DNA from 4 places in the Glutamicibacter endophyticus genome. Region 1 is predicted to be linked to each of the others. Evidence: riboswitches for the same ligand, from Rfam matches in the RefSeq annotation. Region 1 holds a riboswitch; each other region holds the start of a gene.
What was found. A riboswitch is a leader RNA that binds a small molecule or an ion and turns the genes downstream of it on or off. The one in region 1 is predicted to bind thiamine pyrophosphate.

Region 1 (3,202 bases):
CAAGATCCCGGCGAGCGCTAGGCGCTGTTTTTGTCCACCGGAGAGATGGGCGGTGCGGTGCTCCCCGTCGAGGGCGCCCAAGCCCACGGCCTGCAGCGCCGGGGTGATCCGTTCGCGAATGAGTTCCGGGTCCATGCCAAGATTTTCGGCGCCGAACGCAACATCGTCGACAACCCGTGATTGCACAATCTGCGTTTCCGGGTCCTGTTGCATGAGCCCGACCGGTTGCTTGGCGGTAAAGACATCCTGGCCTCCCACCCGCAAGGACCCAGTGGCTTCGCTCAGTTCATCGACTTCGAGGATGCCGGCCAGGGCATAGAGCAGCGTGGACTTTCCGGCCCCCGAGGGCCCGAGCAGCAGCACCTTCTGCCCTGCGGGAATACTAAGGTTGAGGCCTTGAAGTGCGGGCTGCTCACGTTCGGCATGACGCCACCCGAAGTTCTCGGCAGAGACGGCCAAGGCTTGGGTGCGCACCGTCGCAGGACGCTGTTCCCCCAGCCCGGCACTCATCGACTCTGTCCCCGCCAGGCCCCTTCCAGGTGCGCTCGACGACTAGCCAGCGCACCCAACGCACCGGTGCGGGCCAAGCCACGAGTGGCCAGCCATGGCAATAGTCCAGCGATGATCATGCCGGAGATCGACATGGCCAGTACGTGGAAGAACTTCATGAACGGGGTGTAGGCCTCGTAGTAGGCCAGTACGTAGGCCTCGGTGAACCCTCCAAAGAATCCGGACATCAACCCGGCAATAAGTGCCACGGGCAGGGTGAATTTCCGGTAGCGCACGGCCGCGAAGACTACTTCGGCGCCCAGACCCTGTACGAGCCCGGAGAGCAGGACGGTCAGTCCCCATTGGGAACCCAGCAAGGCCGAGATGATTGCGGCCAGCATTTCACAGTACAAAGCGGCACCGGGCTTGCGGATAATCAAGGCGCCCAGGGCTGCCGGGAAAAGCCACATGCCCGAAACGAAGGCGGCGGCTGGCGGGAAGGCGACGAAGCCTAGGGATACAAAGCCGTAGCTCGCGTTCCACGCCCAAAAAACCACACCGGAAGCCACTGCGATGGCCGAGGCGATGACGATATCTACCACGCGCCAACTGGCACGGGGCTTAATTGCTGAAGTACTCATGATGGTCTCCTCCTGAGATAAGGAGGGGGGATGTACGCAAACCGCGCGTCCTATTAAATGGGCCGAAACGGGTTTCCGCATCCGAGATGCTCGACTTCCTTCGCCGGTATTAGCCGGAGCAGGTTCGAGGGTCTGCGATCTATCGCACTCTCAGCGCCTTTGGTCCTTGTTAAAGGACATGGCGCTCCCCTGTCGGAATGGTTCTGCGCCCCAAGCTTAGCGCAGGTAAGCTGGAGACGGGTAAGCAGAGGACCGGATATGAACAAGAGGGAGCACGATGAACGCCGTTTCTAAAATCGTCACCATGTTGGTTTCACTCGGTGCCGGTGCACTGGCCACGAAGCTGGTGGATCGCACCTGGAAGGGTTTCACCGGCAACGATGCCCCACGCGGAAAGGATGCGCAGGCCGAGGCCACGATGCGTCAGGCAATCTCCTTTGCCGTATTCTCCGCAGCGGTGGCCGCAGTCATTCAGGTGATCGCCGACCGCGGCGCAAATAAGGCGCTGTCGAAGCTCACGAAGAAGTAGTTTTTACGTAGCCTAAGGCCCGTCACTGCTGTTCCGGTGGCGGGCCTTGGTCATGCCGCTGTTCGGCTTCAACCGCGCGGATCGCTGCGGCGAGCTCATCACTATAGATCGACTTGTGACTCACGTGCTTCGTGCGGTAGCCCGAGCGGCCGATCATATGGGCGGAGACCGGTGCGGTCAGCAACTGCATCCCCCAGGCCAAGGCCAGCACGGGCACCACGGCCCAGGAGCGTAGGTGGATGGCCAGGGCAATGAAGATCAGCAGAAACCCCAGTACCTGTGGTTTGGTCGCGGCATGCAAGCGGGTGAGCAAGTCGGGGAAGGTCATTAAACCGATACCAGCCACCAAAGACAGCAGACAACCAATGATTAGGAAGACGGCAGCGAGCACATCCAGAAAGGCGTCCATCAGGCGTTCCTCTGATCGGTTACATAGCGTGAGACGGTCACCGAACCGATGAAGCCCACCGTGCACGCGACCACGACGAAAAGCACGTTATCCAGGTGCCGGTTGTAATACATTTCCAGGCAGACCGCGGCCGAAACGATCAAAAGCATCACGTCCAAGGCCAACACTCGGTCGAGGATCGAGGGGCCTTTCGCCACGCGAATGACGCATAGGATCAAGGCGACCGATAACACCGAGCCGCATACCCACATCACTATCTCGGTCATCATTGTGCCTTCCTCGCCGAAAACTTCGGTCCGCACTCGGCTTTGATTGCCTCGTACTCGCTCTTACTGCCTATGGCCATGATCAATCGGCGTTCGATATCGCGAATCTGGGTTCGCGCCCGCTCCACGGCCTGCTCATCCTCGGTATCCGCGTAGTGCAGATACAACGTGGAGCTGCGTCGGTCCACGTCAACGACGAAGGACCCGGGGATCAGGGTGAGCACATGCCCCACGGTCATCACGATCAGATCCGACTCGGTGCGCAGCGGTACCGCGATCAACGAGCTACGAGTCGCCCGCCCCTTGAACAGGGCCAGGTACGCAACATGGACGCTGGCGGCTACCACTTCACCAATGAACCACACGAACAGTTTGAGGCAGTACCAAAGGTTCAAGCGTCCCGGCAGCACCACCGGGGGCAAGGGGAAGAGCGTGGTGATCAGCACCGCGATAAGCGCACCGAAGAGCAGATTCCCCGGCGAAAAATCTCGCCAGAGAGCACCCCACACCAACACCAGCAGGATCAGTAGCGGCCATTCTTCGCGCAGGGTGGCACGGTGACGTATGCCAACGGGATCGAGCGCATCATCGATGCGTTGATCTTTGCTATTCGGAGTCTCCATGGTTCCCACTCCCTTCCTACTGCCCGGTCAAGATCGAGGTGATGTACGGTTCACGTGCCAGCAGTTCTGCGGCGACGCGCTGGCAGAATGCGAAAACCTGTGAGGCGAAAACCGTCAGGGCCAATCCCGCGACCACCAGTGAGGCAGTTGCCCAACGCATTCCCCACGGCAGGGCGTTGGCTTCGACTTCCCGCGCCTTGGTCGAGCCCAACTGTGGGCGCTCGGCGCCACCCTGGAAGGTCAGG
Region 2 (3,202 bases), 690 kb from region 1:
TGGCGCTGGTGATGTGGTCATAACCTGGAGCGATATCGGTGACCAGCGGGCCCAGCGTGTAGAACGGGGCACCATCACACAGTTCCTGCTGGCGTTCCACATTCTCGCGGACCAGGTGCAGCGGGATGTGACCGGGTCCCTCGACCATGACCTGCACGTCGTACTTCCAGGCGCGTTTGGTCAGTTCGGCCAGCGTATCGAGTTCGGCGAATTGTGCTGCGTCGTTGGCGTCCGCGATGGAGCCGGGGCGTAGCCCGTCGCCGAGGGAGAAGGCCACGTCGTACTTGGCGAAGATCTCGCACAGCTCGTCGAAGTGCTCGTAGAGGAAATTCTCCTTGTGGTGGGCCAGGCACCAGCCGGCCATAATCGACCCGCCGCGCGAGACGATCCCGGTGACACGATCGGCCGTGAGCGGGATGTAGCGCAAGAGCACCCCGGCGTGAATGGTCATGTAGTCCACGCCCTGCTCGCATTGCTCAATGACGGTGTCGCGGAAAATCTCCCAGGTCAGCGCGTTAGCCTCGCCGTTGACCTTCTCCAGCGCCTGATAGATCGGCACGGTGCCGATGGGCACCGGGGAATTGCGCAGGATCCACTCGCGCGTGGTGTGGATATCATCACCGGTGGACAGATCCATTACGGTGTCGGCCCCCCACGCGGTGGCCCACTGCAGCTTCGAAACTTCTTCGGCGATGGAGCTGGTCACCGCCGAGTTACCGATATTGGCGTTGATCTTGACCAGGAAGGCGCGGCCGATGATCATCGGCTCCGCTTCCGGGTGGTTGATATTGGCCGGAATGATGGCCCGGCCGGCGGCCAACTCGCTACGTACCTTCTCCACATCGCAGCCCTCGCGCAGGGCCACATAGCGCATCTCCTCGGTGATCAGCCCGCGGCGCGCATAGTGCATCTGGGTGACGCGCTGCTCACCGGTGGCACGCAACGGGGTGGGGCGCCGCCCGGCCCACTCCTCGCTGGCGGTGCCGCGGCGTAGCGCGGACTTGCCGTCGTCGAGCAAGTTGCGCCCGCGCCCGGCATAGTCCTCAACGTCGCCGCGTCCCCGGATCCACTGTTCGCGGAAGGGTGGCAGTCCCTGTACCGGGTCGCTACCGGGGCCACAGGTGCGGTACACCTGCAACGGGGGATTGCTTCGCCCATCGGGGGAATCGGCCAACTCGATTTCGGTGACCGGAACGCGCAGGTCACCCTCCTCGAGATAGGACAGAGAATGGGCAGGGTGCTGCTGAAATTCATTCATGGAATGAGCTCACTTCCTTCGCCGGCATTACCCGGACAGGTTCGACGGTCTCGAACAGCTACAGTTCGATCTCAGCCCGTGCTTACGGACACCCGTGTGGTCGCGATTACGCTAACACGTTCGGGGCGGTGCCTGGCAAGTTGGTGTCGGTCCGGGCGCGCGGTGGCCAGCGCGAGCACGTAGGCTTAACGGGACGTAGTTCCGCTCGATCAGCAAGGATGGCTCATGGCCGGCAAGAAACGCCAGGGTAAGAAGAACGCCGGAGCGGGAAACCCCGCCAAGTCGGCTCCGCGGGGGCGTAGCGTGCACCGGTTGCAGGCAGGAATCGCGCTCGACGCGCTACGTGATGACTATGCCCTGTGGGTGCGCGAACAAGCGCCGGGCTTCGACGAGTCGCAGGCGCAGCAGGTGGCCGAGATGCAGCTAGATGTCGTGAAGTCCGTGGGCGGCGAATACGCTCAGGCGGCCGGCAACGCTCATCTGCGCGCCATCGACCCGGAACTGTTCGGCGAGGTATTCGCCGAATTCTTGGTGTCGCTGCCCGAAGGGGTGGAGGTCGAGCCAATTTTCGGGGCGTGGATCGACTACCTGCAGTATCTCGCCGCCCGCGGTCTGTGGGAGGGTCCGCAGGAAGAGCTCGAAGCGCTGCAGGAGATCCTCGAATCCGCGCTGACCGGGTTCGCCGAGGATGACGCGGAGCTGGTGCAGTTGCTGCGCGGCACCGACCTGTACACGAAGGTCAAGGACCTCGCGCTGGCGCTCGGTGAGGGTGTGCACCTCGATGAATTCACCCGCGACGACAGCCCGGCCCGGGAACGGATCATGCGTTCGGTGGGTGTTGATCCGGCCACTACCAGCGGTGATGCGCCGGCTCCGGAGGTTTTCGCCCATGTCTGGAACGCCGCGGTGATGTCCGTGGTGGAACCCGGCGAAGAACTCGTCGTGCGCGATGAGGCGGCCTTCGCCAGCCTGACCGAGGGGGAGGCCGGCGACAGCGCCCAGGTGCTCTTCGAGATGGCGGTGGGCTGCGTGCAAAGCCACCTGTTGCCGCATCAGGACCTCAGCGAGCGCGACGAGGCGCACTACTTGATCTTGCGGAACCTGCTGGTCACCGCGGTGACCGGCAAGGATGCGGAGTTTGAGCCGCTGCGACGCAGCGTGGGCCCGAAGCTATTCGACGTGGTATTGCCCGAGGCGCAGGCCGCGTTGGCCTCACTGGCCGGTTTTGGGCTGTTGAGCGCCGCAGGCGATTCCTACGAGGTCGATGAACGGTTGCTGCCGGTCATTTCCGCCGGGGTCAGCGAGGCCGAAAGCCTCATCGAGGCCGCCGAATAGGCGGGGTCGAGCCTACTGTTCCCCGGCCTCCCAGGCGGCCAGCGTGGCGCGGGCCTGCCGCAGCACCGGTTCGTCGATCATCTGCCCCTCGAAGCTGAACACCCCGGAATTCTCGGTGGCGGCGCGCAGGATGCGCGAGGCCGCGGCGGCCTCCTGCGCATCGGGGTAGTAGGCCCGCCGAATGACCGGAACCTGGCTTGGGTGGATGCAGGCCTTGGCGGTGAAGCCGCTGGCGCGGGCATCCTGCGCCTCGGCAAGCAAGCCGGAGGTGTCGGGAATGTCCAGGTACACCGAATCGATCGCGGCCTTGCCGTGCGCGGCGGCATGTATCAGCACCTGGGCGCGGGCATAGCGGGCGATCTGACGGTAGCTGCCGTCGGTGCCGCGGGAGCTGGTGCCGCCGAGCGAGGCGATCAGGTCCTCGGCGCCCCACATCAGACCCACCACGTTGTTGGTGGCGGCGATGGCCGCGATATTGGCGATCCCGCGCGCGGTCTCGCATAGGGCGATGACCCGATAGTCCGGCAGCGCGGCGGGCACCGCACCGTCCTCGGTTTTGGCCAGCATCAGGGTGCGGTACTCGGTCTGCGTCAGGGCCCGCAGGTCGGC
Region 3 (3,202 bases), 420 kb from region 1:
GCAGTGCGGTTGCGGCATGAACTGTCCGTTCTGCGCCACCGGCCAGGCCGGGTTGACCCGCAACATGTCCACCGCGGAAATCCTGGACCAGATCGTGCAGGCCAACCGGGTGATCGCCGAAGGTGGGCTGGGAGGACAGAAGCACCCCGAGGAGCGCGTAGGCAATATCGTGTTCATGGGGATGGGCGAGCCGCTAGCCAACTACAAGCGCGTGATGAACGCCGTGCACCGCATGGTTGCCGAAGCCCCCGAGGGGCTGGCGATGAGCGCCCGCGGTATCACGGTCTCCACCGTGGGGCTGGTTCCGGCCATCCGCAAGCTGGCCGAGGAAAACGTTCCGGTGACCTTCGCGCTGTCGCTGCATGCCCCGGACGATGAGCTGCGTGACGAGCTGATCCCGGTGAACTCGCGCTGGAAGGTCGACGAGGCACTGGATGCCGCCTATGACTACTACGTGAAAACCGGTCGCCGCGTCTCCATCGAGTACGCGCTGATCAAGGACATGAACGATCACGCCTGGCGCGCCGAACTGTTGGCCAAGAAGCTCAACGCTCGAGGCCGCGGTTGGGTGCACGTGAACCCGATTCCGTTGAACCCGGTACCCGGCTCCGTGTGGACCCGCTCCGAGGAAGAGATCACCCGGGACTTCGTGCGTCGGCTCGACGAGCTGGGGGTCCCGACGACCCTGCGCGACACCCGCGGCAAGGAAATCGACGGAGCCTGCGGCCAGCTGGCCGCCGACGGCGACTCGTAACCCGCAACAGTTTCTACTTCAGGCGGCCACTTCCGGTAAGGGAAGTGGCCGCCTGAAGTTTATCCACCCATGTCATCTAGCTCGAGCAAGCAGGGTTGTGGATAACTTGTTAATTACTTTACATAGATCACATGCGCGCAGCGTGCCTTGGCCTAAATTAGCCGCGTAAATTCGCGTATTCTGCCGGTTATCAACGAGTTGTCGCTTATCCACAGATGATGTGGAGTATTTGTTGATAGCCCTCCGGAAGCTGTGTACGGCATGTTGAAACATTCGTCCTTCGCCGTGCCCTGCTGGTAGGAGTGGAGGTAGTGACACGGGGTGCCGAGACATCGGCTGAGAGTACACCCGTTGAACCTGATCCAGTTAGTACTGGCGAAGGGATTGTCCTAGTGGGTGTCGCCCGCTGCACTCTTCCCGTTCGCCTCCTTAACGCAAGGAGCCTGAATGAGCACCCAACCTGCCACCGTGGCACGTACCCCACTCATTGGTGAGCAACTCGTCCTCGTCACCGGCGCTGGCCGCGGCCTAGGCCGTGCCATCAGCCACGCCTTTTTGAGCGCCGGGGCACGTGTGCTGATTAATTACCACCGCTCGCAAGAGGCAGCGGAGCAACTCGCTGAGCAGTTTCCGCAGCAGGCTCTGGCGCTGCACGCCGATCTCAACCAGCCCGAAACACTGAAGGAAGCCGTGACCGCAGGTGAGCAGCATTTCGGGATGCCGATCACCACGCTGGTCAACAATGCCCTTTTTGATTTCTCCTTCAACGGCAATGCACGCGCGAAGGCGGCCGATCTGAGTCCGTCGGACCTGCAAAGGCAATTTTCCGGGTCGGTGCTCGCACCGGTCGCAGCGATTCAGGCCGTGCTTCCGTCGATGCGCGCGGCCGGAGGCGGGCGGGTTATCAACATTGGCACAAACCTGTTCCAGCACCCGGTGGTTCCGTATCACGACTACACCGCGGGCAAGGCGGCACTGCTCTCATTGACCCGCACCTTTGCCGAAGATCTCGGGCCTGAGGGCATCAACGTGAATATGGTTTCTGGGGGTCTGCTACGCACCACGGACGCGTCCGCTGCGACCCCTGCCGACGTATTTGATTACATTGCTGCAGGTACTCCGACCCGTCGGGTTACGACACCGGAGGAATTGGCCGACGCGGTGCTCTTCTTTGCCAGCGAGTGGGCGCGTGGCGTGACGGGACAGAATCTCATCGTCGATGGTGGACTGGTTAAGGGATGAGCCTGAAACAGTTACATCTGAATCTTTTTAGTTACGGGGTCGGACACCATCAGGCCGCTTGGCGGCACCGGTCCTCGGCCGCTGAACGCCTAGGCACGCTGGACTATCACATCGAATTGGCCCAACTGGCCGAACGCGGACTATTCGATGCGGTCTTCTTTGCCGATGGGCAGAGCCTCGACCCACGCAGGGCTGCCGAATCGCCGAGCTGGTTCTTCGAACCGTTGACCCTTCTCACCGCACTGAGCCAGCATACCCGGCGTATTGGGCTGATCAGTACCGTCTCCTCGAGTTTCTACACGCCCTTCCATGCGGCGCGACTGCTGGCCAGCCTGCAGCAACTCAGTGGTGGCCGAGTTGGTGTAAACGTGGTGACGAGCATGTTTGATAGTGAAGCTCAGAACCACTCGATGTCAGCACTTCCCGAGCATGCCCAACGCTACGCACGGGCCGATGAATTTATCCGGGTACTCTCCGATCTCTGGGCCTCCTGGCCCATGGAATCCCTGCGGGTGGACCGAGAGGGGCATTTCATGGATCCCAGCGGAGCGCGCGCCATCGCACACCGTGGTGAACACTTTGCAGTCAACGGCCCACTCAACGTTCCGGTGTCCCACGAGCACGGCCCACCGGTTATCTTCCAGGCCGGAGCTTCGGAGCCCGGGCGTGAAATGGCAGCACGGTACGCCGAGGGTATCTATGCGGTGGCCGCGGACCACCAGATGGGCGTTGAGTACGCCAGAGACTTGCGGCGGCGCTCGAGCCGGTACGACCGAGACCCACACGGCCCACTGATCATGCCGGGCTTGGTCTGTTACGTGGGGCGCAGCATGGGCGAAGCACGCGCCAAGAAGCGCGCCTTGGACCAGCTACTACCTGTAGAGCAGGGACTGCGCCAGCTGGCACTGTTCACACAGCAGGATGTGAGTGACTGGGAGCTGGATGAGCCGGTGCCGCCACTACCGCCGCTGGCCGATTTCACCGGACCCAAAGGACGCTATGCGACCATTTTGCGGCTGATCGAGGTGCATCGACCCACGGTGCGAGAACTGTTGGGATTCCTAGCCGCCGGTGGCGGTCACTGCACCATGATCGGCACACCACAGAGCATCGCCGATGAGATTGAACTATGGCTGGATACTGGCGCGGCCGACGGTTTTAACTTGATGCCACCGAGTTTGCCTGAGGGACTTCGCGACTTCGTCG
Region 4 (3,202 bases), 880 kb from region 1:
ACCGGCAGCACGCAGGAAGCCATCGATCCCAATAGGTGTTGGGTGGTCTTTTTTGGTTGGTGTGGCTCGGATGGCTCCGACGCCCAGATAGTCGATGGCCTGCGCATCACGCGCGGCTTGGGCCAGCTGATCGTCGGAGGAGGCGCTGAGCCCGATAATGCCTTCGCCAATCAGCGTGCGGGCCACCCGAACCGGAAGATCCTTCTGCCCGATGTGGATACCGGTGACCGCGGCACCCGCCGCACGGGCGGCCAAATAGACGTCGATCCGGTCGTTGATCAGCAGTTCGGCTTTGCCCTCGGTCAGTTCGGCGGCCGCGATGGCCAGCTCATAGAATTCCCGCGCGGTTTCCTCTTTCGCGCGCAATTGCACCCACTGAATGCCACCGGCGACCGCCTGCGCGATCACTTCAAGGGTGCTATGCGGGGTGCAGCTTGCCGTATTTGCCACTAAGTAGGGGCCAAGTTCACGCATTCAACAGTCCTCTAATGCTTCTCATGTCGTACGAAGTCGATGTCACTGGGCGTTACCTCGCCCAGCTCATCTAGAAAATTCACTGCAAAGCTTCCAGGTCCGCGGGAACGCGACCACGCACGTTCGGCGGCTAGTCCATACCAAGCGTGGGCGGACACGGCCGCTTCAAAGACCTCGTCGCTGGCGGCGACCATGGCGGCCGTGAAGGCTCCGAGGGCACACCCGCCGCCGGTAACCTTGGTCAGCGCCAAACCATCGGTATGAACGAGGGTGATGCGGTGGGCCTCGATGATGGCATCGGCCGGACCGGATATGGCAACGACGCTGCCGTAGCGGCGCGCTAGGTCGGTCCCGGCATCCATTGCGGCCGTGACGCTGTCGGTGGAATCAACGCCGCGGCCGGCGGATTCAAAGCCGGCCAGTGCGAGGATCTCCGAGGCATTGCCGCGGATCAGGGTGGGCCGAGCTGGCAGCAGGCTGCGGGCAAAATCGGTGCGCTCGCCAAGGGCACCGACGGCCACCGGATCAAGAATCCATGGGGTGTTTGCCTCGTTGGCCCCGGCAACCGCCTGCTCCATGGCGCGCATTTGTTCGGTGGTCGGGGTGCCGAGGTTGACCAACACCGCGGAGGCCACCTTGGCAAATTCGCGGGCTTCCCCGGGCAGATTGGTCATCGCGGGGGCCGCGCCAGCGGCCAGCAATACATTTGCCGTGAAGTTGCTGACCACCACGTTGGTTAGACAGAACACCAAGGGTTGTTGCGCGCGCATGCGTTCGGCAACGACAGATAGTCTCATGCGACATCCCTCCGCTAGTTTGACCTAGTTCAGGTTCAACGGGTCTCATCTCAGTCGGCGGCGCCGACACCCCGTGTCACTCGATGCGAGCGTACGTAACCTCGCGGCAGATCACAAATTCATGACCGGCGCCGAATAAGCGCGATCAGTGTGGTCTCATCGACGCCTTGGGCTCGTGCCAAGGCAAGTAGGTCATCCACGGCCTGCAGGATATCCCGCTCCATATGCGGTTTAGCGTGACCGGCGGCCACCACCGTGCCGGCCCGTCGCCGTGACTGCACCAGGCCTTGAGCCTCGAGTTCCTTATAGGCGCGCGCGACGGTGCCGGTTGCCACGCCTAGATCGGTGGCCAGCGCGCGAACCGTGGGGAGTCTGCTCCCCTCGGGTAGCTCGCCTAAGGCGATGAAGGTGGCGACCTGGCTACGGATCTGCTCGTAGGGAGGTAACGCAGCATCCAGGTCCACGGTAATCTTGGCGCTCATCGAATCCCTACAGAGCTGGATCTCTGCATCTTGGGGGTTGCCGGGCGCTGCAAGGCCAGCACGGCGGGTGCAAAGCAGATCACCACGCCGACTAATCCGAAATCGTTCAACAGTTGATACCCCAGTAGCAACATGGACACGATGGCCCCGGTCACCACGCGGAGCGAGCGGAATTCCAGAACCTGCCGGTACCAGATTTCTTGCTGCGCGGTGACGTTCCAGGGGATCTTTGTTGCACGGATGAGCGCACAGAAACCCGCATATGCCGCGACAAGCGCGCTAACTAAGACGAGCGGGATCCACCAGGTAGGGGTGACAAAGCCCCACAACATATCTAGCGGGGGATTTAGCAGGAAGTAGAGGGTTACTGCCACAGCAATTCCGGCGCTGATATAGGTCCATCGGGGCAAGGGGGCCGATGGCCTGGCCAGATGCCCCAGAGTTCGCGTCCGAATGATCATGTAGAGCAGGTACGCGGCGTTGATCAGTAGATACAAGAAGGCTACTGCCGTGATGAGGAGCAAAATAGCCGTGGTGCGTTCAGCCGTGGGCATGCTTGCAGGTCCGGTGCTCGGCAACATCTGCCAGAAGGCGGCGGCTACCAGTAGAGCCAGCGTAGCGCTCATGTACTGCACCGCGAATAGTTGTTCACGCAGCCGTCCGAAGGGGGAGATTGCCTGGCGGCGGCGCGCCTCGAAGTTCGTTGGTGGGCGCCAGAGCAACATGCCGAAGGAGATGGCCAGGACGGCGTAGTTCGCCGTTTCGTCCCAGCGGCCGGCAACGCTCTCGAGCCGATCCATATAGTCGATTCCGCCGCCGAGCCCGTCGAGGAACTCTGTAGACCGGTCGTAGAGCCACCGCGCCTTGTAGTGCAAGGCCTGAGCGGCGGTCGTGGCCAGAAGCACGGTCACGGTGCGATACAGCCGGTTGAGCCAGGTGATGCGCAGCAGCCGATTATCGTGTTCGGTGATTCCCTCCAGTGGCTTGCGGCGCAAGATGACCAGTGTGGCGATCAGTGCAACCACCAGAAGCGCCACGAGACTCAATAGCAGGTAGGGCAGCAGCTCCGCGGAATCGCGTAGGCCGGGCTGGGCCGAGTGGGTGATGGAGTAGTTTTCTCCATCGCCCTCGGTGATTTCGGGTCGGGGCGCTAGGCCCGGGACATCACGCACGCTGTGCAGGGCGACGAGGCCGGCGGCAAAGACGCTGAGCATCACCGCAACCAGGGTTTTGGGGATCAAACCCGAGAGCGTGCGTGGTTCGAGGGAAGCGGTGCGTTGCGGAGCAAGCTTGCGGGGCCAGGTGAATTGCCCGGCGAAGTAAAGAAAAGCCACCCACAGTGCGGGGGTGGTGGCAACTCCCACGGCCTCGGGTATACCCAGTGGCTGAGATTCATGCAGTTGGATGCTTTGCAGCGCGTCAAGCGAATTCGCTGAAGTGCTGGCAAAG

Region 2: it holds a riboswitch for thiamine pyrophosphate, as region 1 does, so the genes downstream of both, thiC (phosphomethylpyrimidine synthase ThiC) here and ACJD00_RS12520 (ECF transporter S component) in region 1, are expected to answer to the same signal.
Region 3: it holds a riboswitch for thiamine pyrophosphate, as region 1 does, so the genes downstream of both, ACJD00_RS14505 (3-oxoacyl-ACP reductase) here and ACJD00_RS12520 (ECF transporter S component) in region 1, are expected to answer to the same signal.
Region 4: it holds a riboswitch for thiamine pyrophosphate, as region 1 does, so the genes downstream of both, thiM (hydroxyethylthiazole kinase) here and ACJD00_RS12520 (ECF transporter S component) in region 1, are expected to answer to the same signal.

The regions. Positions count from the first base shown of each region.
Region 1 is NZ_CP174200.1:2,687,677-2,690,878, forward strand. Features, by position in the region: gene ACJD00_RS12515 (ATP-binding cassette domain-containing protein) at 1-510, opposite strand, end outside; gene ACJD00_RS12520 (ECF transporter S component) at 507-1,130, opposite strand; TPP riboswitch at 1,209-1,331, opposite strand; gene ACJD00_RS12525 (DUF4235 domain-containing protein) at 1,408-1,659, shown strand; gene mnhG (monovalent cation/H(+) antiporter subunit G) at 1,682-2,068, opposite strand; gene ACJD00_RS12535 (monovalent cation/H+ antiporter complex subunit F) at 2,068-2,337, opposite strand; gene ACJD00_RS12540 (Na+/H+ antiporter subunit E) at 2,334-2,957, opposite strand; gene ACJD00_RS12545 (Na+/H+ antiporter subunit D) at 2,974-3,202, opposite strand, start outside.
Region 2 is NZ_CP174200.1:3,373,481-3,376,682, reverse strand. Features, by position in the region: gene thiC (phosphomethylpyrimidine synthase ThiC) at 1-1,258, opposite strand, end outside; TPP riboswitch at 1,255-1,364, opposite strand; gene ACJD00_RS15705 (hypothetical protein) at 1,484-2,593, shown strand; gene ACJD00_RS15700 (HpcH/HpaI aldolase/citrate lyase family protein) at 2,606-3,202, opposite strand, start outside.
Region 3 is NZ_CP174200.1:3,107,128-3,110,329, reverse strand. Features, by position in the region: gene rlmN (23S rRNA (adenine(2503)-C(2))-methyltransferase RlmN) at 1-754, shown strand, start outside; TPP riboswitch at 1,062-1,156, shown strand; gene ACJD00_RS14505 (3-oxoacyl-ACP reductase) at 1,202-1,996, shown strand; gene ACJD00_RS14500 (LLM class flavin-dependent oxidoreductase) at 1,993-3,202, shown strand, end outside.
Region 4 is NZ_CP174200.1:55,836-59,037, forward strand. Features, by position in the region: gene thiE (thiamine phosphate synthase) at 1-474, opposite strand, end outside; gene thiM (hydroxyethylthiazole kinase) at 486-1,271, opposite strand; TPP riboswitch at 1,261-1,355, opposite strand; gene ACJD00_RS00300 (GntR family transcriptional regulator) at 1,391-1,753, opposite strand; gene ACJD00_RS00305 (hypothetical protein) at 1,750-3,202, opposite strand, start outside.